One region of the Chromobacterium vaccinii genome, then DNA from elsewhere that is predicted to be linked to it. Evidence: predicted binding sites of a transcription regulator. Region 1 holds the regulator's gene; each other region holds the start of a gene.
What was found. The regulator FNR, encoded in region 1, switches genes on or off when oxygen is low (the NO sensors DNR and NnrR bind a similar motif). The targets are predictions, from matches to a motif close to TTGATNNNNATCAA.

Region 1 (9,767 bases):
CTCGGTGGTGGACAGCGCGGTGCGTTCCGCCAGCTTTCTCACTTCGTCGGCGACCACGGCGAAGCCGCGGCCCATCTCGCCGGCGCGCGCCGCCTCGATCGCCGCGTTCAGCGCCAGCAGATTGGTCTGTTCGGCCACGTCGCGGATCACGTCGACGATGCCGGCGATGGATTCGGATTGCTTGCCCAGATCGGTGATGGTGTCCGACACCGATGAGACGTCGCGCACGATGCCGTCCATGCTGCTGGCGGTGGCGGCGATGACCCGGTTGCCGTCCGACGAGCGGCTGGCGGCGTCGGTGGACAACCGGTCGGCCTGTTCGGATTGCGTCGCGCATTCCGACAAGCTGGTGCTCAACTGCTCTATCGACGCGGCCATGCTGGCGGCCGCCTCGTTCTGCCGGGCGCTGCCGGCGGTGATGCTCTGCGCGCTGTGCGCCATCGCGTCGGCGGCCCGATTGACCTCGCTCGAGGTGTCCAGCAACTGGGTCACGGTCTCGCGCAGCTGGTTGCGCATCTGGCGGATCGCCGCCAGCAGGCTGAGGTCGTCCCGGTCGCGAAGATGGATGCGGGTGTCCAGCCGGCCCGCCGCCAGCTGTTCCACCACTTGCTGCACATAAAGCGGCTCTCCGCCCAACTGCAGCGTGATGGACAGGTAGAGTTGGTGGAACAGGAAGATGGCCAGCAGCATGGAGGCGACGCCGATGGCGATATAGGTGTCGCGCTGGCTGGCGGTGCGGTCTATCCGCGCCTGCAGCAACTGGTCCAGCTGTTTCAGGCCGGCGGAGATGTAGACGGACACCGTTTCGGCGCCGGCGGCGCTGTGTCCCGCCACTTTCAGGCCGGCGGCGCCGGTCTTGCCGCCGACAGCGTCGTCTATCGCCGGCAGCTGGCTTTTGAGCGTCGCCGCCAGCTTGTCCGCCTGGGCCGACATGTCCGGCTTCAGGCTGGCGTTGTAGGCCACGGCCTTGGTGATGTCGCTGGCCAGGCCGTCATTGACCTCGGCGATCAGCGGCCGCAGCTCCACCAGGCGGTCGCGTTGGGCGGGATCTAGAAGATGGTTGGCCTCGGCCAGCGAGGCGATGGCGTTGGCTTCGCCCAGATGGCTGACCAGCGTGGTCAGCTTGGCGGTGGCGGCGTCCATCAGATAATAGGTGTCGATGTCCGGGTCCAGCGTCAGGTTGGAGTTGTCGCTGATGACGCCGATCAGATTGTTCAGCTTGTCGCTGAGATTGCCGTAGGCGGCGATCCATTGTGTAGGCTGGACGGACTGCGTGGCCTTCAGCTTGTCCCAGGCGGCGGCGGCGTCTTTCCAGGCGGCGTCGCTGGCCAGTTCCGGGCCCAGCCGGCCGTTGGCGTCCTGCAGCGCCTGCCATTTGGCTTGCAACTGCTGGGCGGCGGCGGGAAAGTCGTTTCTGGCCTGGGCCTCGCCCAGCGCCGCGCGCACCGCCAACTCCTGGCTATGCTGGGTCTGGGCCAGCATCGCGGTCAGCGGCTGCATGTAGGCGACGCCCACTTTTTCCTTGGCGGTGGATTCTATATTGTCCTGGTTGCTGCGGTACAGGCCGTAGACCAGATACAACAGCGCCGCGGCGAACAGCACGCCGATCACGGCGAAGCGTTGCGGGTAGCTCAGGCGCTGCATCAGCCTGACGATGGGCGTGGACATGGAGCGGCTCCTTGCGAAAGCGGGCTGCCGCGCCAATTTTCGCCCGGCACGCTTGCATACCCTTTGTATAAGTGATTTTGCTTATCACACAGGGAAAAATATCCGCTACCCGCCTTATGGGCAGTCTCGCCCGGAACGAAGGAGCGCGCCGGGGGAAAGCCCGGCGCCAAGAAGGGGGTCAGATGGTCTTGGAGTAGCGGGCGCGGGTTTCGCGTTCGCGCAGATGGCGGTCGAAGATCATCGCGATATTGCGGATCAGAAAGCGGCCCTGGGGCTCCACCATCAGGAAGTCGCCGTCGAAGGAGAGCAGGCCCTGTTGCTGGAATTCGCGTATCTGTGGCATTTCCGCCGCAAAATATTGGGCGAAATTGATGCCGTGGATTTCTTCTATCGCTTCCACCGATAGCGCGAAACGGCACATCAGGCTCTGGATGATGGTCCGGCGCAGCACGTCGTCGTTGTCCAGCGTCAGTCCGCGAACCACCGGCAGCCGGCCTTGGTCCAGCGCCGCGTAATAGCCATCCAGCGTCTTGTCGTTTTGGCTGTAACAGGAGCCCACCTTGCCGATGGAGGAGACGCCGAAGGCCAGCATGTCGCAATCGGAATGGGTGGAATAGCCCTGAAAGTTGCGTTGCAGCCGGCCCTGGCGCAGGGCGATGGCCAGCTCGTCGTCGGGCTTGGCGAAATGATCCATGCCGATGAACACGTAGCCGGCGTCGGTCAGCGTCTTCACCGCGTCTTGCAGGATGTCCAGCTTGACCGCGGCGGGCGGCAGATCCGCCTCATTGATGCGCCGCTGCGGCATGAATACGCTGGGCAGGTGGGCGTAGTTGTACAGCGACAGCCGGTCCGGATCCAGCGCCAGCGCCTTCTGCAGCGTGTCGCGCATGGTTTCGCGGCTTTGCAGCGGCAGGCCGTAGATCAGGTCCAGACTGACTGATTTGAATCCGCCTTCGCGCGCCGCTTCGATCACCGCGCGGGTTTCCTCTTCGGTCTGAATCCGGTTTACCGCGCGCTGCACCGCGGGATCGAAATCCTGTATGCCCACGCTGACGCGGTTGAAACCATATCCTGCCAATTTCAGCATGGTTTCACGTTTTACCTTGCGCGGATCAATCTCTATGGAATATTCTCCGTCGATCAGGAATTCGAAGTGGGTGCTCAGGATGCCCATCAGCCGCTCAAGCTGGGCATCGGACAGGAAGGTGGGCGTGCCGCCGCCGAAGTGCAGCTGTATCACTTTTTCCCGGATGCCCAGTTCCGCGGATACCAGGCGGATTTCCTTCTCCAGATAGTCCAGATACTGGTCCGCCTTGCCGCTATCCTTGGTGATGATCTTGTTGCAGGCGCAGTAATAACAGATGGTGTTGCAAAAAGGTATATGAGCGTACAATGATAGAGGCTTGCGGTTGGCGCCGATCTGGCGCTGACGCAATTTGTCCAGATAGTCTTGCGTCGAGAAATTAGACGTAAAACGATCTGCCGTCGGGTAGGATGTGTATCTAGGCCCCGCGCCATCCAGCCTCTCGATCAACTCGCGATCGAAGACAAAATGGGCGGGAGAGAAGGGGTGGGTAGTTTTCATGTCGTATTCGGATGGTAAAACTTCTGGAGGACTGGTAAATTTGCGAAAAATTAGTGAATTCCGCCTTGATAAGGGTCAAGCTTCGCCGGCTTGCACATACAGCATGTCTGAACAAAACCAAACCTCCCTGCATACGCTGAAAATTTCCTGCTCCAGCTGCAGCCTGCGCGAGCTATGCCTGCCTGTCGGTCTGAACCGCGAGGAAATGGGCCAGCTGGACGCGGTGATCCGCCAGAGCCGCCGCCTGAAGCGCGGCGAATACCTGTTCCGCAGCGGCGAGTCCTTCAAGTCGCTGTACGCGATTCGCACCGGCTTCTTCAAAACCTGTGTCGCCAGCCAGGATGGCCGCGAGCAGGTGACAGGCTTCCTGATGTCGGGCGAGCTGATGGGGCTGGACGGCATTTCTTCCAGCAACCACAGCTGCGACGCGGTGGCGCTGGAGGACAGCGAAGTATGCGAGCTGCCGTTCACCCGGATGGAGTCGCTGTCCCGCGACATCCCCAGCCTGCAGCACCACTTCTACCGCCTGATGAGCCGCGAGATCGTGCGCGACCAGAACGTGATGCTGCTGCTGGGCAATATGAAGGCGGAGGAGCGCATCGCCGCCTTCCTGCTGAACTTGTCGCAGCGGCTGTCCACCCGGGGCTTCGCCGCCAACGACTTCATCCTGCGCATGAGCCGGGAAGAGATCGGCAGCTTCCTCGGCCTGAAGCTGGAAACGGTCAGCCGCACGCTGTCCAAGTTCCAGCAGCAGGGCTGGATCACCGTCGATCACAAGCACATTCAGCTGGTGCTGGTAGACGAGCTGAAAAACCTGATTTCAGGCTGCATGCACGCCGACGGCCACTAAGGCTGTCCGGAATCGGCAATCAAGGCAGGCGCGACGCCTGCCTTTTTTCATGTCCGCGAGATTTTGAGCTTCAGCGCCGCAAGACGCTCGGGGTCCGGCCAGCCGGGCGGGACGGCGAAGCCGCGCGCGACCTCGCGCCACAGGCCGCCGCCTACCGCTCGCAGTTCGGCCAGCAACTGCGGCGCCGGCATCGTTTGCAGCCGCGCGCGCAGGGTGGCCTCGTCCTGCGTATCGGCTTCGGACAGCAGCGCGGGGGCGAGCCATGACAGCCTGGGCAGCCAGGCCCAGCGCGAATCGCCGCCGGCGCGCGGCCAGGGGGCGTCCCTCGGCGCGAGCCAGCCGCGCAGTTGATGGGGATTGAGCGGCGCGGGCGGAAACTGATCCGCCGGATAGAAGAACCAGCCGCAGAGCCGGGCCGCGGCGCGGCAGTCCTGAAAACCGTCCGGCAGGATGGCAAGCGCGTCGGAATGGCGGGAAAGCCGCAATTGTGTTGTGGTTTTGGTCGCTTTCAAACGCCAGGCGTCATTGAGGCCGGGACCGACCAGATCGTCGGCGGTTTCGCCCAGCGAAAGGTAAAACTTGCTGGCTGTTTCCAGATGCCAGGGCTCGCCGTCCAGCAGCAGCAGGAAGTCGAACTCTCCGATCGTCCGGCGCTCCCGGTTTATGACTTTCAGATTTTCAGCGATGAGGTCGATGTGTTTTACCTGGCGAAACCAGAAGGAGAAAAGCCGTTCGGCATATTGTCCCAGCCGTTTGGCGGGGGCGGCGGCCAGCCAGGCCTCGAGCTCGGCTGGCGCATGGTCCAGCCGGGCCAGCAGCGCCTCGCCGTCCGGCCCCAGCAATCGTTCCGGCGGCAGATCGGCGCCGCACAGCCAGGGCGAAGGAGAGGTCAGCAGAAAGGCGAGGTCGCGCACCGCCGGGCGCGCGTAGGGCAGGGCGAGGCCGGACTCAGTCGGCATCCCCGGGCCGGCCGGAGGCGGTGCGCTGCACCTGTTTGTAGAAGCCGCGCAGGATGTCGATCTCCTCGCGCAACATCCCGGCGCGGTGGAACATGGTGCGCATCCGGCGCATCAGCCGCTCGCTGTTGCGGCGCTGGAAGTAGCCGATTTCGTCCATCGCCTGTTCCAGGTGGCCGCACATGCCGTCCACCTCGCTCTGGGTCGCCGCCTCGCCCTCGGCGCGCAGGTATTCCACGTCCACGCCGGTGTGGCTGAACAGTTCGTAGGTCATCACCTGCACCGCCATCGCCAGGTTCAGCGAGAAGTAGTCGGGATTGCCGGGGATGGTCACCAGGCGGTTGCATTGCTCGACTTCCTCGATCGACAGGCCGAAGGTCTCGTTGCCGAACACCAGGGCCACCTGTTCGCCGTCGCGGGCGCGGGCGATCAATTCCGGCGTGGTCTGGCGCGGGGTGGACAGCGGCGTGGTCAATTCGCGGCGGCGGCTGGTCAGCGCGCAGGCGACGGTGACGTCGGACAGGGCCTCGGCCAGCGTGGAAACCACGGCGGCGTTTTCCAGCAGATCCACCGCGCCCGAGGCCAGCGTGTTGGCCTCGTCGCTGGGAAACACCTTGGGTTCGACCAGGTACAGGCGGCTCAAACCCATGGTTTTCATCGCGCGCGCGGCAGAGCCGATATTGCCCGGATGGTTGGGGCGGGCGAGCACCACGCGGATGTTTTTCAGAAAATCAGGTACTTGGGGTTTATTCATTGGCGTTTTCACATTAAAATAGCGGGCATATACCAAAAGCCCGCGCCCAGGCGTCGGGTTTTTTTGTTCCTTAACCCAGATTGTTACCGGCGGGTGTCGCGTCATCGACGGACACCCGCCCATCGTTCAAGTGTAGAGGCCGTCAATGCATCCGATGCTCAATGTCGCGGTTAAAGCCGCTCGCCGCGCAGGCAGTGTTATCCAGCGCGCGTCGCTCAACCTCGACGCCATCCGCGTAGAGAAGAAAAAGCACAATGACTTTGTGACCGAGGTGGATCGCGCCGCCGAAGACGCGATCATCAGCGTCATTCTCGAAGCCTATCCGAAGCACGCGATTCTAGCAGAAGAGTCCGGCGCCAAAGGCGTGGGTTCTTCCGAATACGAATGGATCATCGACCCGATCGACGGCACCACCAACTTCCTGCACGGCCATCCCCAGTACGCCATCTCGATCGCGCTGGCGCACAAGGGCCAGGTCCAGCAGGCGGTGGTCTACGACCCGAACCGCAACGATCTGTTCACCGCCTCGCGCGGCGTCGGCGCCTTCCTCAACGATCGCCGCATCCGCGTCTCCAAGCGCTTCATGATGAATGAATGCGTGATCGGCACCGGCTTCCCGGTCTCCGACCAGAGTTACCTCGACCAATACCTGGGCATGCTGAAAGATGTGATCGGCAAGACCGCCGGCGTGCGCCGCGAAGGCGCCGCGTCGCTGGACCTGTGCAACGTCGCCTGCGGCCGCACCGAAGGCTTCTTCGAGCTGAACCTGAAGCCGTGGGACATCGCGGCCGGCAGCCTGATCGTGCAGGAAGCGGGCGGCATCGTCACCGACCCCACCGGCGAGCAGGGCTGGTTCGAGTCCGGCGACATCGTCGCCGGCAGCCCGAAGGTGCTGGCCCAGTTGCTGCATCTGCTGGCGCCGCACGTAAGCAAGTAAGCGGATAGATGATCCAAACAAACGGCAGACCGCCCGGTCTGCCGTTTTTTTATGCCCGCAAGCACAGAGAGCGGAACTGTTGCCATCGCCGCGACTCTAGGTTCAATATACCCAATGGGGGTATTTAAGGCCTTAGACAGGCTCTGAATGGAGCGCGCGATGCAAAGACGTCAAATGATGCGATGGGGGGCTGCGCTGGCCCTGGCGCCGTGGTGGCTCAGGCCGGCGGCGGCCGAGTCCGCCCATGCCGGCCACGGGGCGATGGCGATGGGAGAGGCGACGCCGGATGCGACGGCCCTGGGTTTGGCCAGGGGCTTGCCGCTGCCGGAGCTGAAGCGGCTGCCGCTGGAGCGCAAGGACGGCGCGTTGCAGGGCTGCCTGACCGCGGCCGCGGTGAGCTTGCCCTTGCTGCCCGGCAAGCCGGCGACGGCGTTCTGGGCTTACAACGACAGCGTGCCGGGCCCGGCGATCGAGTTGTCTGAGGGCGAGACGCTGGCCCTGCGCTTCGACAACCGCCTGCCGCAGCCTACCACCGTGCATTGGCATGGCCTGCCGATTCCGGCCGACCAGGACGGCAATCCGCATGATCCGGTTCAACCCGGCCAGGGCCGAGACTATCGTTTCTCTCTGCCGGCCGGCAGCGCCGGCAGCTACTGGTACCACCCGCATCCGCACGGCCACACCGCCGAGCAGGTATACCGCGGCCTCGCCGGCGTGTTCGTGGTGAGAGGCCGCGACGATCCGCTGGCCCATCTGCCGGAGCGCTGGCTGGTGCTGTCGGACCTCAAGTTGGACGAAGACGGCAAGATCGCCGCCAACAGCGACGCCGACAAGATGGATGGCCGCGAGGGACAGTTCGTGCTGGTCAATGGCGCGTGGCATCCCAGGCTGGAACTGGGGCGCGGCGAGCGCCAGCGCTGGCGGATCTGGAACGCCACCAGCGCGCGGGTGCTGAAGCTGGCGCTGCCGGCGCACGAGGTCTGGCTGGTCGGGACCGACGGCGGGCTGATCGAAAAGCCGCGCCGCATCGAATCTCTCGTGCTGCCGCCGGGCGCGCGCGCCGAGCTGGCCGTCACCGGCCGCTTCGCCGCCGGCAAGCCGGCCGGCCTGGTCGCGCTGCCGTACGCGCGCGGCAAGATGATGGGGCCGGAGCAGGACAAGGCATTGCCCTTGCTGGACATTGAGGCCGGGAGCGCGGCAGTCACCGCCTCTTTGCCGGCAAGTCTGCGCCGGATCATTCCGCTGCTCAAGCCCTCGGTGACGCGACGCGTGGTCTTCAGCGAGGATATGGCCAATCCGGCGGCGATGTTCCTGATCAACGGAAAGACCTTCGACATGGACCGGATGGATTTCACCGGCAAGGTCGGCGTGGTGGAAGAGTGGGAAATCGACAACCGGGCCGACATGGACCATCCCTTCCACCTGCACGGCACCCAGTTCCAGGTGACGGAACGGCATGACGGCAAGGGCTGGCGGCGCGAGCCCTACCTCGCCTGGCGCGATGTGGTCAACGTGCCGCCGGAGCAGAAGGTGAGGCTGCGCTTCCGCCAGGACATGCCGGGGCCGCGGATGTTCCACTGCCACATCCTGGAGCACGAGGACGCCGGCATGATGGGGACGCTGGATGTCCGTGCCTAGCGCGATGGGATGGGCGATAATGCCGATATGAAAAATCCAGGAACCGTCATGGGCGATACACATTCTCCCCAGGAGTGCTGCCATGAGGCGGCGCAGGCCGAGCGCAGCGTGGTGCAGCCCGGCAAGGCCGCGCTGCTGAAGCGCCTGGCGCGGATCGAGGGCCAGGTGCGCGGCATCAGCGGCATGATCGAGTCCGACCGCTACTGCGTGGACGTGCTGACCCAGGTGGCGGCGGTGAAGTCGGCGCTGGACGCGGTGGCGCTGCAGTTGCTGGAGAACCACATGAAGGGCTGCGTTTCGCGCGCGCTGCAGCAGGGCGACGCCACCGGCATGGTGACCGAGCTGATCGATGTGGTGAAGAAGGTGCGTTGAAACAAAGCCTTGAGAAAGCCCGCATTGGCGGGCTTTCGTTTCTTTAACCGGGAGTCGGAAATGAAAAAACTGGCCTGTATCGCGCTGTTGTTCGCCGGCGCCGCCCACGCGGCGCCGATTCCGTTCGAAACCTACATCAAGCTGCACAATGGCATGCTGGAAGCCGAAGTCGTGTCCATGGTGGGCGCGCCGGATTACGGCAGCGACAGCAATCAGGGCAGGCTCGCCAGCGGCGTGACCACAGTGTCCACCACCCGCCAGTTGTCCTGGCTGGCCAACGGCCAGATTCCCTACACCACCATCGTCACGCTGCGCGACGGGGTGGTGGTGGATATCAAGCGCGACAAGAAGTTGTAAATCCGCCGCGGTTTGCCGGCGCAGCGCGTTGATGTTTCTGAATAAATGCGCCTAAAGTTTGCCTGGCCGCGGCAAAGTGCGTAGAATGCTGCGGTTTACTACCTTGCCTTTCGCAATCGCATGGCGGAAGGCTACGAATAGCCAAAAGGAGTTCACATGCGCCATTACGAAATCGTGTTCATCGTGCACCCGGACCAGTCCGAACAGGTCCCGGCCATGATCGAACGCTACAAGGGTATGGTTCTGGCCGCCGAAGGCAAGATCCACCGTCTGGAAGACTGGGGCCGCCGCCAACTGGCTTACCCGATCCAAAAGCTGCACAAAGCTCACTACGTTCTGATGAACGTTGAGTGCCAGTCGGAAACCCTGGCCGAGATCGAGCACGCCTTCAAGTTCAACGACGCTGTTCTGCGTCACCTCAGCATCAAGCTGGACCGCGCCATCACCGACGCGTCCCCGATGATGAAGGACGAAAAGGCTAAAAACCTGCTGGACGCCCAGCAGCCGGCAGCCGAGGCCGAAGCTTCTGCCTAATAGGCAGAGGTAACGGACTTGCAGAACCGTCTGGTATTGACCGTCACGGTTGAACGCGAGGATGCGCTGAGATACACGCCCGCCGGCTTGCCGGTAGTGGAAATGTGGCTCAAGCA
Region 2 (9,767 bases), 2.1 Mb from region 1:
TCATCGTTTTGACGGCGAATTGCCCCAGCGCGCCGCCTATCTGGCTGTCGCTGCCCACCAGGCGGAAGGTGGTTTTGTAGCCTTGCTGGGTATAAGCCGGGTTGGTGGCCACCGACAATTGCGGGATACCGGCTTCTGAGTAAATGCGCGAGGCTGGGATGGACACGCCGGAGTTGAAATGGCCGATGACGGCCTTCACCCCGGCATCCACCAGCCGCTGCGCCGCCTGGGTGCCGATGCGCGGGTCGGCCTGGTCGTCCTCGGACACCAGTTCGAACTTGATCTTCTGCCCGCCCACCACCAGGCCCTTGGCGTTGACATCGTCCACCGCCATTTTGGCGGCGTTTTCATTGTCCTTGCCATAGTGGGCCTGCGGGCCGGACATCGGCGAGGCGAAGCCTATCTTGACCACGGTATCGGCATGGGCCGCCGCCATGGCGAACGGCGCCATCATGCCGCCCAGCGCCACCACCCAGTTCACTTCCGCAAACAGTTTGTTCCAAGCCATGAGATGTCTCCTTTATTGCTGCATTGACCAGGGCAAGCCACCCGGCCCGCCCTGCTACCGCTCCCCCACCGCGGCTGGTCTGCGCCAGCCTGAGGCGGGGTCAAAAACGAGATAGCCGATACGGCTGCATGTCCAGCGCCGGCGGCCGCCCCTGCAGCATGTCGCGCAGCAGCGCGCCGGTGGTGGCCGCCAGGGTCAGGCCCAGATGGCCGTGGCCGGTGGCGAACCACAGCCCCGGCTGCGGCGCCGGGCCGATGATGGGCAGGGTGTCCGGCAGCGACGGGCGGTTGCCCATCCACACCGTCATGTCCTCGGTTGAGAAATCGCCGACGATGCGCCTGGCCTTGTCCAGCAGGATGCGGGCGCGGCGCCAGTCCGGCGGGGCGTCGCGGTGCGCCAGCTCCACCGTGCCGGCCAGACGCAAGCCGCCGTTGGCCATCGGCAGGATGACGAAGCTCTCGCTGGCGCACTGGATGAAGTGGCGCAGCGCCACTCCAGCCTTGGGCAGGTTGACGTGATAGCCGCGCTCGCTTTCCAACGGCACGCGGTATTTATGTTGTTTGACGAAGCGGTCGCTCCACACGCCGCAGGCGATCACCACCGCGTCGGCGCGCAGGAAGCCGCCAGCCGTTTCCACGCCGGCCACGCGGCCGGCCTCCATCGCCGTGGCCAGCGCCTCGTCCCGGACAAAGCGGCCGCCCTCGCGGAGAAAGGCGTCGAACAGGCCGCGGCTGAAGACATAGGGGTCGTCCACATGAGACCACGCCGGCACTTTGACCGCGTAGCGCCATTCCTCCCCCACAACGCCCTCTTCTTCCACCAGCGCCTCGCGCTCCAGCGCCTGCCATTGCACGCCATGGCGGCGCTTGGCGTCCCAGTCTGGCGCGGCGGCGTCAAATTCCTCCCGGCTGCGATACAGCGTCAGGTTGCCGTGCCGCCGCCACAAATGGCCAAGGCCGACTTGGGCGATCAGTCCGGCGTAGTCGTCGTTGACCCGGCCCAGCAGCGCGGCCAGCGCCTGCGTCAGCTCAGCCACGCGGCGCGGCCGGCTAGCGGCCAGAAAGCGCAGCAGCCAGGGAGCCAGCGTAGGCAGGTAGCGCCAGCGCAGGGCCAGCGGCCCCAGCGGGTCCAGCATCCAGCCGGGCACCTTGCGCAGCACGCCGGGCTCGGCCAGCGGGATCACGTCGCTGACGGCGAAAGCTCCGGCATTGCCGTAGCTGGTTTCCATCGCCGGCTCGCCGCGGTCCAGCAGCGTCACTTCGAAACCGGCCAGGCGCAGCTGCAAGGCGGCGGCGATGCCGACCACGCCGGCGCCCACCACGATGACGGCCGCGCCGGGCGCAATAGCGGGCGCCATGGCTCAGCCCTCCCGATCGCCGTCCAGCAGACGGCGCAGCGCCAACGGATTGGCCTGTTTCAAGGCCTGCGGCAGCAGCGCGTCCGGAAAGTCCTGATAGCAGACCGGCCGCAGGAAGCGCTGGATGGCCGCCGTGCCCACCGAGGTGGCCCGCGCGTCCGAGGTGGCCGGGTACGGCCCGCCATGCACCATGGCGTCGCACACTTCCACGCCGGTGGGCCAGCCGTTCGCCAGAATGCGGCCAGCCTTGCGCTCCAGCGTGGGCAGCAGCGCGTGGGCCAGGTCCAGATCGCCCTCGTCCAGCTGCAGCGTGGCGGTGAGCTGGCCTTCCAGTTGCTCGGCAAGTTGGCGGAACTCCCGCGCGTCCTTGCATTGCACGATCAAGGCGGCGGCGCCGAACACTTCGGCCCGCAGCGCTGGGTTGGCCAGATAGTCCCGCGCGTCGGCCAGCCACAGCTGGGCCTGGCACTGATTCGGCCCGGTGACCGGCAGGCCGGCGGCCGCCAGGCGCGCATGCCCGGACAGCGCGTCCACGCCCGCCAGGTAAGCGTGGAAGATGCCGGGCGTCAGCATGGTCTGCGCCGGGCTCTGCCGCAGCAGAGCGGACACGGCGGCGATGAAGCCATCCAACGCCGGGCCCTGCTCGGCGATGATCAAGCCGGGATTGGTGCAGAACTGCCCCGCGCCCAGCGTCAGCGAGCCGACAAAGCCCTGCGCCAGCGCCTCGCCGCGCGCCTGCAGCGCCGCCGGCAGCAGAAACACCGGATTGGTGGAGCTCATTTCCGCATAAACCGGAATCGGCTCCGGCCGGTTTTGCGCCAGCCGGCACAAGGCCAGGCCGCCGCCGCGCGAGCCGGTGAAGCCCACCGCCTTGACGCGCGGATCGGCCACCAAAGCCTGCCCCGCTTCGCGGCCTTCGCCGAACAGCAGCGCGAACACGCCGGCCGGCAACCCGCATTTCTCCGCCGCCCGCGCGATGGCCCGCCCCGCCAGTTCGCTGACGCCGGGATGGGCGCTATGGGCCTTGACGATGACCGGGCAGCCGGCCGCCAGCGCGGAAGCGGTATCGCCGCCGGCCACCGAGAAGGCCAAGGGGAAATTGCTGGCGCCGAACACCGCCACCGGCCCCAGCGCCACCTGGCGCTGGCGCAGATCGGCGCGCGGCAGCGGCTGGCGCTGCGGCATGGCCGGGTCTACCCGCGCGTCCAGCCACTCGCCGGCCCGCAGCGTGCGGGCGAACAGCCGCAGCTGGCCGCAGGCGCGGCCGCGCTCTCCCTGCAAGCGGGCGCGCGGCAGGCCGGTTTCGGCCATCGCGCGTTCTATCAGCGCATCGCCCAGCGCTTCCATCTCGTCGGCGATGGTTTCGAGAAAGCGCGCCCGCGTTTCCGGCGCGGTTTCGCGGTAGGCGTCAAACGCGTCCCAGGCCAATGCGCAGGCCTGCTCCACCTGTTCGCGGTCCGCGCCGGGGTAGCCCGGCTCCAGCGCTTGATCGGTGGACGGGTCTATCGCCCGGATCCTCTCGCGGCGGCCGGCGACGGCCTGCCCGCCGATGAGCATCTTGCCTGTCAGATTCATCATGTTTCCTGTGTGATTAAGCTTCAGGCGACGTTCAGTTCGGCCGACCAGTTGCGGTACCACTCGCGGAACAGCGCGTACTGGGTTTCGGCATAGCGGCGCTGGGCGGGGCTCAGCGCGTCGGTCTCGTTGAAATGCAGCGCGTATTCCTTGTCGCCGTTCAGCACCATCAAGTGCTTGTAATACAGCACCAGGTCGCAGCCTTCGTCGAAGGAGGACAACACGGCCAGCGCCGATTCCAGCTCGCCGGCGCGGCGGCGGGCGACGGCATCGCCCCTGGCCGCCGCCTTGCTCAGCGCCACCAGGTGCAGCACCTCGCGCGGCAGCGCGTTGCCGATGCCGGTGATGGCGCCGGTGGCGTTGCAATTGACGAAGCCGTGCACCACCTGGGTGTCCACCCCCACCATCAGCGTGACTTCGTCATCCTGGGAGGTGATGTGCTCGGCGGCGTAGCGCATGTCGGCGGCACCGCCGAACTCCTTGAAGCCGATCAGGTTGGGATAGGCGCGGCGCAGCTCGAAGAACAGGTCGGCGCGGGTGGCGAAGCCATAGTAGGGGCTGTTGTAGATCACGGCCGGCAGCTTGGGCGCGGCGGCCAGAATGGCCGAGAAATGCGCCTTTTGCGCGGCCGGCGACGCGCCGCGCGACAGCACCCGCGGGATCACCATCAAGCCATGCGCGCCCACCCTGGCGGCGTGGGCGGCATGGGAAACCGCCTCGCGGGTGTTGACGGCGCCGGTGCCCACGATGGTCGGCACGCCGGCGGCCGCCAGCCGCGCCACGCCCTCCTGGCGCTGGGCCTCACTCAGCAGCGGCCAGTCGCCCATGGAGCCGCAGTACACCACCGCGCTCATGCCTAGGGACACCAGCTCCTTGCCCTTGGCCACCAGCGCGTCGAAATCCGGCTGGCGATCGGCGGTGCACGGGGTCATCAGCGCCGGGATGCAGCCGGTGAAAATGTTATCGCTCATTGTTTTGCTCCTTGCGGCATTCATTCAGGTGGTAGAGGTAATGAGAGGCGCGGGCTCAGATGCCCCACGCGAAGGGGTCTTGCTCGTCGATCAGCAATGTGGCGCGCGCCGTGATGTGGGCGCGGCCGGTGATGTAGGGGCGGATGAAGTCGCCTTCGCGCTGGTAATGGCCGATGAAACGGCTGCCGGTGATGCCGGCCTGCACCCACTCTTCGCCTTCGGCCAGCCTGCCGTCGGCGGCCAGGCAGGCCAGCTTGGCGCTGGTGCCGGTGCCGCAGGGGGAACGGTCGTAGGCCTTGCCTGGGCACATGACGAAGTTGCGGCTGTCGGCGTGTTCGTCGTCGGCGAACAGCTCCACATGATCGATGCGCGCGCCGTCGGCGCCGGTGACGCCCTGCGCCTCCAGCGCCTGCATCGTGGCGCAGCTGAACGCGCTCAGCGCCTCGACATTGTCCAGCCGCACGCTCAGGCCATGCTCGGCCACCAGGAAAAACCAGTTGCCGCCCCAGGCGATGTCGCCGGTCACCGTTCCATGGCCGGGCACCTCCACCGCCGCCTGCCGGCGGTAGCGATAAGCCGGCACATTGCGCAGCGTCACCGCGCCGTCCTCATGCAAGACGGCGTCCACCGGCCCCACCGGGGTGTCGATCTTGTGGCTGCCGGGCGCGATGCGCCCCAGGTAATGCAAGGAGGCGATCAGGCCTATGGTGCCGTGGCCGCACATCCCGATGTAGCCAGTGTTGTTGAAGAAGATCACCCCGCAGGCGGCGTCGGGCGAAACCGGCTCGCAATACAGCGCGCCCACCAGCACATCGCTGCCGCGCGGCTCCAGCAGGCAGGCGCGGCGCCATGGATCGTGCAGTTCGCGCAACGCATCGCGTTTGTCCGCCATGGTGGCTCCCGTCAATGCGGGGAATCCGCTCAGCACCAGCCGGGTGGGTTCGCCCCCGGTGTGGGAATCGATGATCTCCACCTGTTTCATTCGTGTATCCATTTCCAAACCCCATCCAGTCCGACCGACCGCGCCGTCGTCTCGCAGGCCATTGATTCCATTGAATCTCCGCGCCGCGCCGGTATTCGCTTCCACCCCGCTAGCATGGCTGCGTTGTCGCCGGCAATCTTGATGGTTATCATCAGTTGCGATGACGAAATCGGCATAGTTTGCGTTTCAGAGGGCCTAGCGAGCGGGATAGGCGTGATGCTTGACCGAGCAGCAGAGCATTCGGGATGACGAGGCGGCGATGGACGCCGACGGCCAGGCACGGCGCTTGGCGCGCCAAGAAAGGCGGGAGGGATGACCAGCGAGACCGTGGAAAAAATCGCCCGCTGGCGGGATGAAATCCGCCCGGCGACGATAGACCAGCTGCTGGCGGGCGTCGCCCCGCTGTTGCCGGTGCTGGACCTGATCCCCAATGCGGCCATCTTCATCAAGGACAGGCAGGCGCGCTATCTCTGCGCCAACCAGACGCTGGTGCAGCGCTGCGGGCTGAAGGATTTGCGGCCGCTGCTGGGCAAGACCAGCGCGGAAGTGTTCCCGGCCCAGCTGGGGCCGGCGTATACGGCGCAGGATCTCAAGGTGCTGCAAGACGGACTGGTGCTGGAAAGCCAGCTGGAACTGCATCTGTTCAAGAACCGCGAGCCGGGCTGGTGCCTGACCTACAAATGGCCGTTGCGCGACCGGCAGGACGAGATCATCGGCCTGATAGGCATCTCGCTGGACCTGCAAGCGGCCAGCAAGACCCACCCGGCGTACAAACGCCTGGTGGCGGTGGACGAGTTCATCCGCCGCAACTTCAGCCAGCCGGTCACCATGGCGGAGCTCACCGGCATCGCCGGCATGTCCGCCGCCCAGCTGGAGCGCTATTGCAAAAAAGTGTTCCACCTGTCGCCGCGGCAGATGATACACAAGGCCAGGCTGGAACACGCGCACCGGCTGCTGCATGAAGACATGGCCATCACCGAAGTGGCGCTGCGCTGCGGCTATGCCGATCACAGCGCCTTCAGCCGGCAGTTCAAGGCCTTGACCGGCCTGACGCCGCGCCAGTACCGCCAGCAGCTGGGCAGAAGCGATGCCGAGCCGGCTTCGGATGCCGAATAGCCAACGCGGGGCTCTGAGACCGGCTGCGCTTGTCGCGGCCGCGAGCCTGACAGCAAGTCCACGCAACCTCTGGCGGCGGCCTCGGTCATAATGCGATGAGCCACATCCTGAACATGGAGCGTCTGATGAAGTTTCTCCTGCCCGCCGCCGCGCTGCTGGTTTCCGCCGCGGCCATGGCCGATGCGCCAAGCAAGCCCGTCATCACCGGCAACATCCTGCGTCTGGATTCCGCCTGCGACTTCACCGAAAGCAGCCTGAACATCCAGCGCGACAACCTCTCCCTGAGCGCCACGCTCAATAAGGCGGCCGCCGCTCGCCTGCAGCAGGCCACCGGCGACTTCCTGAATCAAAGCATGGTGGTGGTGATCAACGACGTGCCCGTCAGCGCTCCGGTCGTCAGGGCCGTGATCAACACCGGCAAGGTCCAATTCGCGCTGGGACGCGACGCCGCCGACAAACTGTTGCCCACCCTGCTGGAAACCACCTGCTACCAGGAAAAGCCGCAGGCCAAGTAACCGGCCGCTAGGCCTTGTGCGTGGACAGCAGAATGCTGGTTTCGCTGGCGGAAATGCCCGGAATCAGCCTGACGCGCCCCTGCACCCGGTCGAATTGCTCTAGCGAATCGGCGCGCAGCTCGGCCAGGATGTCCCAGCGGCCGTTGGTGGAATGCAAGGCGTGGGCGCTGGGATCGCCGCGCAGCGCCTGCATCACCGCGGCGGTCTTGTTGCCCTCCACCGCGATGCACATCCAGGCCCGGATGCGCCTGGCTTCCGCCTCCGGCTTCACTTTCACCGTGTAGCCGACGATCACCCCGCTCTCTTCCAGCCTGGCGATGCGATGCTGCACCGTCGCCCGCGACACTCTCAACTTCTCCGCCAACGCGGTGACGGATATCCGCGCGTCGTCGCGCAGCAGCGCCAGTAATTGCCTGTCGGTATCGTTCATGCCAAATCGTCAATCAAACCCATCAATTTGCAAAACAATATGAAAATTCTGTAAGGTTTGCCAGCTTTTTGACGACAATCCGGAGGCGCACAATATCGACCATTCTTGATCCGCATCAATACCGGCCCAATCGATAGCCGCAGGTCAAGACGGACACCTTACCCACCGCCTCCCCTAGGATGAAAAGGCATGCAAACCACCAGCGACGTTCTGATGATCCGGCCGGTCCGCTTCCTGTCCAACCCGCAAACCACCGCCAGCAACGCCTTCCAGAACCGGGAACGGGACGCCGCCGAGGCGCAGCGCGCCGCGCTGGCCGAATTCGACGCCTATGTCGATGCGCTGCGCGACTGCGGCGTCAATGTGCTGGTGGTGGATGACACCCATGAGCCCCACACGCCGGACTCCATCTTTCCCAACAACTGGCTGAGCCTGCATGCCGACGGACGGGCGCTGATTTACCCGATGGAGGCGGAAAACCGCCGGCAGGAACGGCGCCAGGACATCCTGGACGCCATCGGAAAACAATTCGATTTGCGCCGCGCGATCGACCTCAGCCCTTTCGAGCGCGACGGACATTACCACGAGGGCACCGGCTCCATGGTGTTCGACCACTCGGCCCGCATCGCCTATGTCTGCCGCTCGACGCGCAGCAGCGAGCGGGTGATGGAAGCGGTGGAGCGGGAAATCGGCTATCGGCCGTTCTGGTTCGGCGCGGCCGACCGCGCCGGCAAACCCATCTTCCACACCAATGTGATGATGAGCGTGGGCCGCGCGCTGGCCGTGGTTTGCCTGGAATCGGTGGCCGACGCCGGCGAGCGCCGCGCGCTGCGCCATTCGCTGCAGCAAGGCGGCAAGCGCGTCGTCGACATCGGCTACCGCCAGCTGGAATGCTTCGCCGGCAATATGCTGGAGCTGTCCGCCGCCGACGGCGCGCCGGTGTTCGCCTTGTCGCGCCAGGCCTGGGCGGCGCTGACGGCGGAACAGCAAGGCCTGCTCTCCAGCGAGGCGCGCATCGCGCTGGCGCCGATCGACACCATAGAGCGGCTGGGCGGCGGCGGCGCGCGCTGCATGGTGGCGGAGATTTTCCTGCCGCGCCGAAGCGTGGCTCAACCCTAGCCGATGCGACCGGCGCCGGCCGACAAGAAAAAAGGCCGCGCAAGGCGGCCGCAAAGGGGTAGATGGTTGAATGTCATGAACATGATCATTCCATTGATAACAATTTAGCACATAAGCATTCTTTAGCAAGCTTGCTTGACTTAATTTTTATTAAGAAAAGCTTGATTGTTCACAAAGCTATTACATTAAATTTGGCAACTTTACTGACTTTTATGCCGATCATTTGGCAATCAGTGTCCAAATTTCAACGAAAACAGAATATCGCTGACCAGGGCCGATCCCAGGAAGGTGCCGCTGAACACCAGAATGGCGATCACCAACAGACGCAGGCCATCGCGCTTGAAAATGGCCGCTTCGCGCCGGGTCACGGCCAGGCCGGCGTAGGCCAGCACCAACGTCGCGCAGGCCAGCACGTCCACCTGGCTGAAGCACTGGTTGCGCCACTCGCCGCCGGGCAGGCCCGGCAGGCTGGCCAGCACGCCCAGGATGGACAGCCAGATCAGCGTCGGAATCTTCAGCGGCAGCCAGCGGTTGAGCAGGCGACTGGCGAAACAGATGCCCAGCACCATCGCCACGCCGGGCAATACCGCCACCAGCTCTTTCTTGGGGCCGATCATATGGCTGAGCACAATGATGGCGCCAGCCATCAGCAGGTTGGCGGCGAAAGCGCCCAGCCCCAGCTCTGGCTCTTCCGATTTCAGCAGTTCGGCGTCGGCGGCATCCATCCGGATGGCGGCTTGCGGCCTGGGCGCGCGCAGGCGGCTCAGCAGCGCGTACAGGCGGTTGGCGAAGGGCAGCGCCACGTAGATGCCGAACAGCACGCCGGTGGTGGTGGTCAGCAGGTTGCTGGCCGCCGCCAGCGCCATCAGCGTGTCCTTCTGCTCCGGCAAGGCGGTGATCAGCGTGCCGGCGCAGGCGGCCATCATGCTGCCGCTGCCGACGCCGCAGGCGATGGCCAGCGCCTTGTCGCTGAACAGGTTCCAGGAATGCACCACCGGCACGATCAGCGAGAAGAAAATGGTGCCGAACATGGTGCCGATCGCGTAGACGCTGAGGGCGCCCATGCCTTCCGGGCTGCGCAAGCCGTATCGTTCGGAGATCACCGCGATATTGGGTTCGCGGTCGATGGAAAACGTCGCCCCCACCGCCTCGCGGCCCATGCGGAACAGCAGCACCGCCACCGGCATCGCCACC
Region 3 (9,767 bases), 2.1 Mb from region 1:
ATGGCGGGCCGGCCGCGGACGCGGCCACCGCTCCACGCTCAGGCTGCTGCAGCGGCCGGACGAGCTTGAATGGCAGCAGTTGCAAGGCATGCTGGCGCGCGGCCAGCTGGAGCAGGCCTTCTCCCGGCTGGAGCCGTCCAGGCAGCAACGGTTGCTGGCCGCCCTGCCACAGCACCTGGGCGCCGGCGACAGCGGACGCAGCCTGCGCATTCCCATTCCGCACCCACCGCTGACACTGGACCCGCAGCACGTCAACTCCCGGCTGGAATCGCACCTGGTGCGGCAGATCTTCGACCGGCTGTGCCGCCACGACCGCCTGGACCAGGAACTGCGGCCGGCGCTGGCCCACCACTGGGAAGCCGATCCGGAAGGCAGAAATTGGCGTTTCTGGCTGCGTCCCGGCCTGCGCTTTCACGACGGCGGAGCGCTGGACGCCGAAACCGCGGCCGCCAGCCTGCTCAGGCTCAAACAGCCGGACAATCCCTACCACGCACTGTACGGCCATCTGCGGCAGATTGACGTCCATGACGCGCAGTCGTTCAGCTGCCGGCTGTCCGAAGCCGACCAGCTGTGGCCGCAGCGGCTGGCGACCGCCAATTCGTCCATCGTGCCGATGCGGCGCGGCGCGGATTTCGAGCGCATGCCGGTGGGCAGCGGGCCATTCCGCGTCGAACTGCACAGCCCGCAGCGGCTGAAACTGGCCGCGTTCGATCAGCACTACCGCGAGCGCGCGCTGCTGGACGCCATCGAACTGTGGATCATCCCGTCCCCGGCCGAGCAGGACTTCCACCTGCGGCTGGAATACGGCAATCAGCGCGGCGCCACCATGCTGCAATCGGCTTGCACCTATCTGCTGCTGTCGCCGCGCAGTGCCCGCGTCGCGGCCGGACAACGGCTGCCGCTGATGCGCTTCCTGGCCGAGCCTCATCCGGTGGCCGATTGCGACGAACGCGCGCCGGCGCTGGGGCTGCAGCCGGGCTGGCGCCATCCGCGCCCGGCGCCGGCTCCGCCGCCGCGGCTGGATGGCGCGCGGCTGACGCTGTTCCATTACGATCTGCCCTGCTTCCCGCCGCTGGCCGCCGCGCTGGCGCAGCGGCTTGCGCAACAGGGCGTCGCGCTAGACATCCATGGCCTGTCGCGGCGCGAATTCTTCGACAGCGCCGCCTGGCGCGACCGCGCCGACCTGATCCTGTGCAGCGAACTGCTGCACGACGACCGCGACTACGGCATGTTCGAATGGCTGAGCGGCTGCAGCACTCTGCAATTGGGACTGGCGCCCGACGCCGCCGCCCGGTTGGCCCGGTACATGCGCAGCCTGCAGGCGGAACCGGAATTCGCCGCGCGCCAGGAAGGCTACCGCCGCGCCGGCGACTGGCTGGTGGCCGAAGGCTGGATGCTGCCGCTGTCGCACGAGACGCTGGGCCACGTCGCCAGCCCGCAGCTGGCCGGCTTGCAGCTGGGCGGCAACGGCTGGACCGACTTCGCCGGCCTGTGGCTGCGCGGCTGAGTTGACGCGCGTCAACTCCGGACGCGCCCCGCCTCTTGAAACCGCTCACATGCGCCTCATCTTCGATAACAGGACGAAAATCCCGCCGTAAGCCCATGAACTGAAAGGAGAAGCAAATGAGCATGCTGCCTGCCCGCCATAGCCTGTTTGACGAGTTTTTCCGCGATTTCACCCCGGGTTTCCTCGTCAAACCGCTGCACGGCGACGCGCTGCCAGCGCAGATCAAGATGGATGTGAAGGAAACCGGCGACGCCTATCAGGTGGAAGCCGAATTGCCGGGCGTCGGCAAGGAAGACATCCACGTCGACATCGACGGCGCGCTGGTGACGATCAAGGCCGAGATCAAGCAGTTCGACCAACAGGACAAGGATGAACGCCCGCTGCGCAGCGAGCGGTATTACGGCCTGGTGTCGCGCAGCTTCCAGCTGCCGCAGGACATCGACCGCGAAACCGCCAGCGCCAAGTATGAGAACGGCGTTCTGAGCCTGACCCTGCCCAAGCGCCGCAACAGCGGCGCCGGCCAGCGGCTGCGGATCGAGTAAGCTCAGCCTCGGCCCCGCGGCAATAAAAAACGCGCCGGTCTCCCGGCGCGTTTTCGCTGGCGATGACGCGAATCAGGCCAGGATCTTGGATACGATCTCGTACACGTCCTTGGACAGCTCGGCCCGTGCCATGCGCTCCAGCTCGGCCCGCATCAGCGCCTGCCGGCCCGGCTCCAGCTTCTGCATCCGGCGGAAGGCGCGGGTCAGGCCGCTGGCCCCCTGCGGATTGATGGCGTCCAGCTCCAGGATGCGGTCGGCCAGGAAACGGTAGCCGCTGCCGTCGCCGGCGTGGAAGTGGTGCAGGTTGGCGCCGAAAGCGCCCAGCAGCGAACGCACCTTGTTGGGGTTGCGGATGCTGAACGCCGGGTGATGCAGCGCCGCCTCCACCCGCTGCAGCGTGCCGTCCAGCTGGCTGCCGCCGATCAAGGTGAAGAACTTGTCCATCACCAGCGCCTCGTTCTGCCAGCGCGAGGCGAAGTCGGTGAAGCAGTCGTCGCGCTCCTGGCCGTCGCGGTCGCGCAGCGCCAGCAACGCGCCCATCTGGTCGGTCATGTTGTCGGCGTCGCGGAACTGCTTGGCGGCGATCTCTGCCGGCCAGGCGTCGTCCAGGCGGTTCAACATCCATAGCGCTCGGTTCTTCAGGCTGCGCTTGCCGGAGTCCTGCGGCTTGTACTCGCGGGTGAGATTGAGTTCGTACGCCTCGCGCCATTCGCCCCGCAGCGCCTGCGCCAGCTGGTCCAGCACGAATTCGCGCACCAGGTGGATCGCCGCCGGATCGGCCACGTCCACCATTTCCAGGATTTCGCCTTCGCTCGGCAGATTCAGCATCAGCGCCTTGAACGCCGGATCCAGGCTATGGTCCTTCAACACCGCGCGGAAGGCGCCGATGAAGGTTTCCGACAGCTTGAGCTCGCGGCCCGCGGCCGCGTCGTCCAGCAGCTGCTTGAACAGGCGCTCGGCGAAGATCTGGCCGGCTTCCCAACGGCAGAAGCTGTCGCTGTCGCTGGCCATCAGGAACACCAGCTGGTCGTCGCGCCAGTCGTATTCCAGCTTCACCGGCGCGGAGAAGCCGCGCAGAAGCGACGGCACCGGCTCGGCCGGGATGTCGACGAAGGTGAAGCTCTGTTCGGCGGCCTTGACGTCCAGCACGCGCGACGCGCCAACAGCCTCGGCTTCGCCGGCGAGGCGCAGCGGCAGGTCCTGGCCGTCCGCGCCCACCAGGCCCAGCGCCAGCGGGATGTGGAACGGCAGCTTGGCCTGCTGGCCCGGCGTGGCCGGGCAGCTCTGCTTGACGGTCAGCGTGTAGCTTCGCTCGCCGGGGTTGTAGCTGGAGGAAACGGCCAGGCGCGGCGTGCCGGCCTGGCTGTACCACAGCGCGAACTGCGACAGATCGACGTCGTTGGCGTCGGCCATCGCGGCTCGGAAATCGTCGCAGGTGACGGCGTGGCCATCATGGCGCTTGAAGTACAGGTCCATGCCCTTGCGGAAGCCGTCTCGCCCCAGCAGCGTCTCGTACATCCGCACCACTTCCGCGCCCTTCTCGTACACGGTCATGGTGTAGAAGTTGTTCATCTCGATATAGCTGTCCGGACGGATCGGATGCGCGGTCGGGCCGGCGTCCTCCGGGAACTGCGCCATGCGCAGGCCCTTGACGTCCTCGATGCGCTTCACCGCGCGGCTGTAGATGTCGGCGCTGAATTCCTGGTCGCGGTAGACGGTCAGGCCTTCCTTCAGGCTCAGCTGGAACCAGTCGCGGCAGGTGACGCGGTTGCCGGTCCAGTTGTGGAAGTATTCGTGGCCGATCACCGCCTCGATGCCTTCGAAGTCGGCGTCGGTGGCGGTGTCCTGGCGCGCCAGCACGTACTTGGTGTTGAAGATGTTGAGGCCCTTGTTCTCCATCGCGCCCATGTTGAAGTCGCCGACCGCGACGATCATGTAGATGTCCAGGTCGTACTCCAGGCCGAAGCGCTCCTCGTCCCACTTCATCGAGTGCTTGACCGACTCCATCGCGTGCGCGGTCTTGTCCTGGTCGGCGGGCTCGGTCCAGATCTCCAGCGCCACTTCGCGGCCGCGCATGGTGACGAACTTGTCCTTCAGCGCCACCAGCTTGCCGGCCACCAGCGCGAACAGATAGGACGGCTTGCGGTAGGGGTCGACCCATTTGACCCAGTGCCGCTTCTTGTCCACCATGCCCTCGCCCACCTTGTTGCCGTTGGACAACAGCACCGGGTACTTCTGCTTGTCGGCCTTGATGGTGGTGGTGAACTTGGCCATCACATCCGGACGGTCCAGGTAGTAGGTGATCTTGCGGAAGCCTTCCGGCTCGCACTGGGTGAACAGGTTGCCGCTGGACGCGTACAGGCCCATCAGGCTGGTATTGGCCGCCGGATCGAGTTCGGTTTCCACTTCCAGGATGAAGCTGTCCGGCACCTGCCGCACGGTCAGCACGTCGTCGGCCAGGCCGTAGCGGGTCTCGTCCAGCTTTTCGCCGTCCAGCAGCACGGCCAGCAGCTTGGCGCTGCCGTCCAGCGTCAGGTCGCGCTCGGCGGAATCGCCGTTGCGGGTGACCACCAGCCGCGACTGCACGCGGGTGGCCTCGTCCTCGATGTCGAACACCAGATCGACGCGGTCGATCAGGAAGGCCGGAGCCCGATAATCCTTGCGATACTTGACTTCTGGCTGTTGGGCCATGCGTGTCTCCTTATGGTCCGGCTCGTGGCCGGTCTCTTTCATAGACGGCGCGGCGCCTGATCGGCGCCGCTCTTGGTCGAAATCGACCGCTCTGTCAGCGGCCTGCAATCCATTTGCCGCCGCCGGCTTCCAGCTTGAGGCGGCAGGTATCCTCGGGCGCGGCCTGCGGCGCCACGTCGAAAGTCATCAGTTCGTCGCGGCGGAAGGCGTGCAGCTTGATCTTGTCCCCCGCCGCCAGACGGGCAAGTTGTTTGTCCAAATCGTAGGCGCGGAGCTTGTCCACCGCCACCACCACGTCGCCGCCGGACAGGCCGGCCTGTTGCGCGGCGCCGCCGTCCAGCACCTGAGTCAACTTGACCCCGGCGGCATCGGCCGCGGTCTTGATGCCCAGCGTCAGCGGCGCCGGCTTGCCGGCGAAGGCATCCACCACGCCGCCGCGGTCGGACGCGCCCTGCGCGGCCTCGAATTTCAGTTCCACGCCCTGGCTCTTCAACAACTCCGCCAGCGGCAGGTCCTGGGTGCTGCGCAGCGCCAGATCGAAGAAGGGCTTGAGCTTGAGGCCGGTGGTTTCGATCGCGATCTTTTCCCACTCGTCCTCTTCCAGGCCCTTGCCGTCAGCCAGCCACTTGCTCCACAGCGCGCGCATCACGTCGTCCAGCGACTGCTTGCCCTTGCTGTCGCGGCGGATGGCGAGATCCAGCGCCAGCGCGGCCAGCGAGCCCTTGGTGTAGTAGCTGACGATGCTGTTGGGGCTGTTCTCGTCCTGGCGGTAGTACTTGGTCCAGGCCTCGAAGCTGGATTGCTCCAGCGTCTGCTTGAGGCGGCCCGCGCCGCGTTGCACGCCGGTGATGGTTTCCGCCACCAGGCCCAAGTAGCGCTTCTCGTCGATCAGCCCGCAGCGGACCAGGGTCAGGTCGTCGTAATAGGAGGTGATGCCTTCGAATGCCCACAGCAGGCGGGTCATGCCTTCGCGATTCAGGTCATATGGCGTGAACGCCGCCGGCTTCATCCGCTTGACGTTCCAGCTGTGGAAGTATTCGTGGCTGATCAGGCCCAGCAGCTTCAGATAGCCGTCGCCGATGTCGGTCGCGCCAGGCGCGGGCAAGTCGTCGCGGTTGGCCACCAGCGCGGTGGACGCGCGGTGCTCCAGGCCGCCGTAGATGTCCTTGCCGACGAACAGCATGAACACGTAGCGATCGAACGGGGCCGGCTCGCCGAACAGCTTGATCTGGTATTCGCAAATCTTTTTGGTGTCTTCGGCCAGTCGCTTCAGATCGCTCTGGAAATGGCCGGAGACAACGAACTCGTGCGGCACGCCGCAAGCCTTGAAGCTGACCTTTTGGAACTCGCCCATTTCCACCGGGTGGTCGATCAGCTCATCGTAGCTGGATGCCTGGTAGCCGCCGAAGCCGCTCTTTTTCTTGATGTCGACGGCGGGCAGGCTGGTGGCTACTTTCCAATCGGCGTAGGCCTTGCCTTCCGGCGCGTGGATCTCCACGGCGCAGGGCTCGTTTTCATAACCCTCAGCCGCCAGGAACACGCTGGTGCCGTTGAAAAAACCGCGCTCGCCGTCCAGATAGGCGCCGCGCACCGACAGGTCGAAGGCGTAGACCAGATAGCGCAGCGTCAGCGCGCCCTTGGCCGGCGCCGCCTGCCAGCGGTTCTTTCCCAACTGCCGCAGCGCCACCGGCTTGCCGCCGGCGCGGGCCTCCATCTCGACGATGTGCTTGGAAAATTCACGGATCATATAACTGCCGGGAATCCACGCCGGCAAAAAAAACACCTGGCCATCCTTGGCCGGGTGCGTAACGATGACGGTTGCCTCGAACAGGTGCGCTTCCGGCGACACCGGGCGCAGCGTGTATTGTACTGGGACGGGTTGGGTCATGATCAGCCTGCAAGCGTTGCAAAACTTGATGATTCTAGCATTTCCGCGATTTTGGCGGTTGCCCTCATGGCGTATTGATCCATGTCAAGAAGTCATACCAATACGCCAATACAATTGCATGCGTAGCAACATGCACTATTCGTATCGCTACCCTCGTAATACCGCGAGAATTGGGACAGACAAGAACCGATCCAAGCCGACTATGCAACTGGCTCGCATAAGGCATTTGATTTAGAATAACGGCATTGGATACGTGGGAATTTGGTGCTATCGAAAAGGCCGGCAAACTGCTAATACAGACATCAAAGCCTATCGGTACAGGTCAAGCACCTGATTCGACTTTCACTACACGGTTCCCCGCGGCTTGCTTTCCAATTTCCAGATTGGGATGAGGTTGAAAAGTTCAAGCCGCCTCGGTTTGTCATGTTCTGAGTTAGCAACCTTGGAGAAAACCTTAAATGGAAACGCAACCCACTTATAACTATAAGGTGGTGCGCCAATTTGCCATCATGACCGTAGTTTGGGGCATCGTCGGCATGTTGGTGGGCGTCATCATTGCGGCCCAGCTGGTGTGGCCGGAGCTCAATTTCGGGCCCTGGTTCCACTTTGGCCGCCTGCGCCCCTTGCACACCAACGCCGTCATCTTCGCCTTCGGCGGCTGCGGTCTGTTCGCCACCTCCTACTACGTGGTGCAACGTACCTGTAACGTCAGACTGATTTCCGACAAGCTGGCCGCCGTCACCTTCTGGGGCTGGCAGCTGGTGATCGTGCTGGCGGCCATCACGCTGCCGCTCGGCTTCACCACCTCCAAGGAATACGCAGAGCTGGAATGGCCGATCAAGCTGCTGATCGCCGTGATCTGGGTGATTTACGCCATCGTGTTCTTCGGCACCATCGCCATCCGCAAGGTCAAGCACATCTACGTGGCCAACTGGTTCTACGGCGCCTTCATCCTGGCCGTGGCGCTGCTGCACATCGTCAACTCCGCCTTCGTGCCGGTGACCATGTGGAAATCCTATTCGGTGTACTCCGGCGCCGTCGACGCGATGGTGCAATGGTGGTACGGCCACAACGCGGTGGGCTTCTTCCTGACCGCGGCCTTCCTCGGCATGATGTACTACTTCGTTCCCAAGCAGGCCGGCCGTCCGGTGTATTCCTACCGCCTGTCGGTGGTGCACTTCTGGGCGCTGATCTTCACCTATATGTGGGCCGGTCCGCACCACCTGCACTACACCGCGCTGCCCGACTGGACCCAGTCCGTCGGCATGGTGTTTTCCCTGATCCTGCTTGCGCCGTCCTGGGGCGGCATGATCAACGGCATCATGACCCTGTCCGGCGCCTGGCATAAGCTGCGCACCGACCCGGTGCTGAAGTTCCTGGTGGTGTCGCTGTCGTTCTACGGCATGTCCACCTTCGAAGGCCCGATGATGTCTATCAAGACCGTCAATGCCTTGTCCCACTACACCGACTGGACCATCGGCCACGTGCACTCCGGCGCGCTGGGCTGGGTGGGCTTCATCACCATCGGCTCGATGTACTACCTGATCCCGCGCCTGTTCGGCCGCGAAACCATGCATAGCGTCAAGCTGATCGAGGCCCACTTCTGGCTGGCCACCGTCGGCGTGGTGCTCTACATCGCCGCGCTGTGGATCTCCGGCGTGATGCAAGGCCTGATGTGGCGCGCGCTGAACCCGGACGGCACCCTGACCTACGCCTTCGTCGAGGCGGTGAAAGCCACCTACCCGTACCACACGGTGCGTCTGCTGGGCGGCTTCCTGTACCTCTCCGGCATGCTGTTGATGGCTTACAACACCTACCGCACCGTCGTCGCAGGCCGCGCCGTCGATGCCAAGATCCCGGCCATCACCGCAGAAGCACATTAACAGGCGAGAATAATCATGGACAGAATCCAGAAACTGATTGAAGAGCATGTAGGCTGGCTGATCGTGCTGACCCTGCTGGTGGTCAGCGTGGCCGGCCTGGTGGAAATCCTGCCGCTCGCGTTCCAGAAATCCGTGACCGAACCGGTGGCCGGCGTCAAGCCGTTCACCGCCCTGCAACTGGCTGGCCGCGACATCTACATCCGCGAAGGCTGCACCACCTGCCACACCCAGATGATCCGCCCGTTCCGCGCCGAAACCGAACGTTACGGCCACTACTCCGTGGCCGGCGAATCCGTCTACGACCACCCGTTCCTGTGGGGCTCCAAGCGCACCGGCCCCGACCTCGCCCGCGTCGGCGGCCGCTATTCCGACGAATGGCACCGCGTGCACTTGAACAACCCGCGCGACGTGGTGCCGGAGTCGAACATGCCGGCCTTCCCGTGGCTGTCCAAGAACCTGGCCGACGCCGACGTGGTGCCGAAGAAGATGGAAGCCCTGCGCCTGGTCGGCGTGCCCTACACCGACAAGGACATCGCCGAGGCGAAGTCCCAGGTGGAAGGCAAATCCGAGCAGGACGCCGTCGTCGCCTACCTGCAGGGCCTGGGCCTTGCCGTGAAGAACAGGCGCTAAGCCATGGACTGGGTCACTTTCGGGCGTTCGCTGTTCACCGTGGTCTGCTTCGCGTTCTTCATCATGGTGTTGATCATGGCCTACAGCAAACGCTCCAAGAACCGGTACGAGGAGGCGGCCAACCTGCCCTTCATGGACGACGACAAGGTAGAGGAAGCCCCGCATGACGAGGCTTCCCACGGAGCGAGAAAATGAGTCAATTCACAAGCGGTTTCTGGAATATCTGGATTATCGTGATCGTGCTGGGCGGCATCATCGGCTTGACGCTGCTGGTGTTCACCCAATCCAAGACCACGGTCAAAAAGGGCGAAGAAGTCGACATCACCGGCCACATCTGGGATGGCGACCTGGCCGAGTACAACAACCCGTTGCCGCGCTGGTGGATGCTGATGTTCTACATCACGCTGATCTTCGGCGTGGTCTACCTGGTGCTGTACCCGGGCCTGGGCGACTACAAGGGCGCTTTCGGCTGGACCCAGATCGACCAGTACAAGGCCGAGAGCAAGGCCGCCGAGCAAAAATACCAGCCGCTGTACGACAAGTACCTGAAGCAGGATATGAAGTCGGTCGCCGCCGACCCCAAAGCCCAGGAAATGGGCCGTCGCCTGTTCCAGACCTACTGTGTG

Region 2: the regulator FNR is predicted to act here: its motif matches at 5,532-5,545, upstream of BKX93_RS22585 (4-hydroxyproline epimerase).
Region 3: the regulator FNR is predicted to act here: its motif matches at 6,703-6,716, upstream of BKX93_RS18970 (M61 family metallopeptidase).

Annotation. Positions count from the first base shown of each region.
Region 1 is NZ_CP017707.1:1,961,450-1,971,216, reverse strand. Features, by position in the region: gene BKX93_RS09145 (methyl-accepting chemotaxis protein) at 1-1,668, opposite strand, end outside; gene hemN (oxygen-independent coproporphyrinogen III oxidase) at 1,847-3,253, opposite strand; gene fnr (fumarate/nitrate reduction transcriptional regulator Fnr) at 3,357-4,103, shown strand; gene BKX93_RS09130 (DUF1853 family protein) at 4,151-5,062, opposite strand; gene BKX93_RS09125 (RNA methyltransferase) at 5,052-5,813, opposite strand; gene BKX93_RS09120 (inositol monophosphatase family protein) at 5,959-6,750, shown strand; gene BKX93_RS09115 (multicopper oxidase family protein) at 6,910-8,388, shown strand; gene BKX93_RS09110 (metal-sensitive transcriptional regulator) at 8,437-8,760, shown strand; gene BKX93_RS09105 (hypothetical protein) at 8,821-9,117, shown strand; gene rpsF (30S ribosomal protein S6) at 9,274-9,651, shown strand; gene priB (primosomal replication protein N) at 9,670-9,767, shown strand, end outside.
Region 2 is NZ_CP017707.1:4,880,889-4,890,655, reverse strand. Features, by position in the region: gene BKX93_RS22605 (branched-chain amino acid ABC transporter substrate-binding protein) at 1-508, opposite strand, end outside; gene BKX93_RS22600 (NAD(P)/FAD-dependent oxidoreductase) at 609-1,865, opposite strand; gene BKX93_RS22595 (aldehyde dehydrogenase (NADP(+))) at 1,869-3,443, opposite strand; gene BKX93_RS22590 (dihydrodipicolinate synthase family protein) at 3,464-4,411, opposite strand; gene BKX93_RS22585 (4-hydroxyproline epimerase) at 4,467-5,393, opposite strand; gene BKX93_RS22580 (AraC family transcriptional regulator) at 5,706-6,509, shown strand; gene BKX93_RS22575 (hypothetical protein) at 6,635-7,024, shown strand; gene BKX93_RS22570 (Lrp/AsnC family transcriptional regulator) at 7,032-7,454, opposite strand; gene ctlX (citrulline utilization hydrolase CtlX) at 7,644-8,573, shown strand; gene BKX93_RS22560 (DUF3100 domain-containing protein) at 8,804-9,767, opposite strand, start outside.
Region 3 is NZ_CP017707.1:4,073,641-4,083,407, reverse strand. Features, by position in the region: gene BKX93_RS18985 (ABC transporter substrate-binding protein) at 1-1,507, shown strand, start outside; gene BKX93_RS18980 (Hsp20/alpha crystallin family protein) at 1,624-2,049, shown strand; gene pepN (aminopeptidase N) at 2,122-4,740, opposite strand; gene BKX93_RS18970 (M61 family metallopeptidase) at 4,835-6,628, opposite strand; gene ccoN (cytochrome-c oxidase, cbb3-type subunit I) at 7,087-8,511, shown strand; gene ccoO (cytochrome-c oxidase, cbb3-type subunit II) at 8,527-9,141, shown strand; gene BKX93_RS18955 (cbb3-type cytochrome oxidase subunit 3) at 9,145-9,336, shown strand; gene ccoP (cytochrome-c oxidase, cbb3-type subunit III) at 9,333-9,767, shown strand, end outside.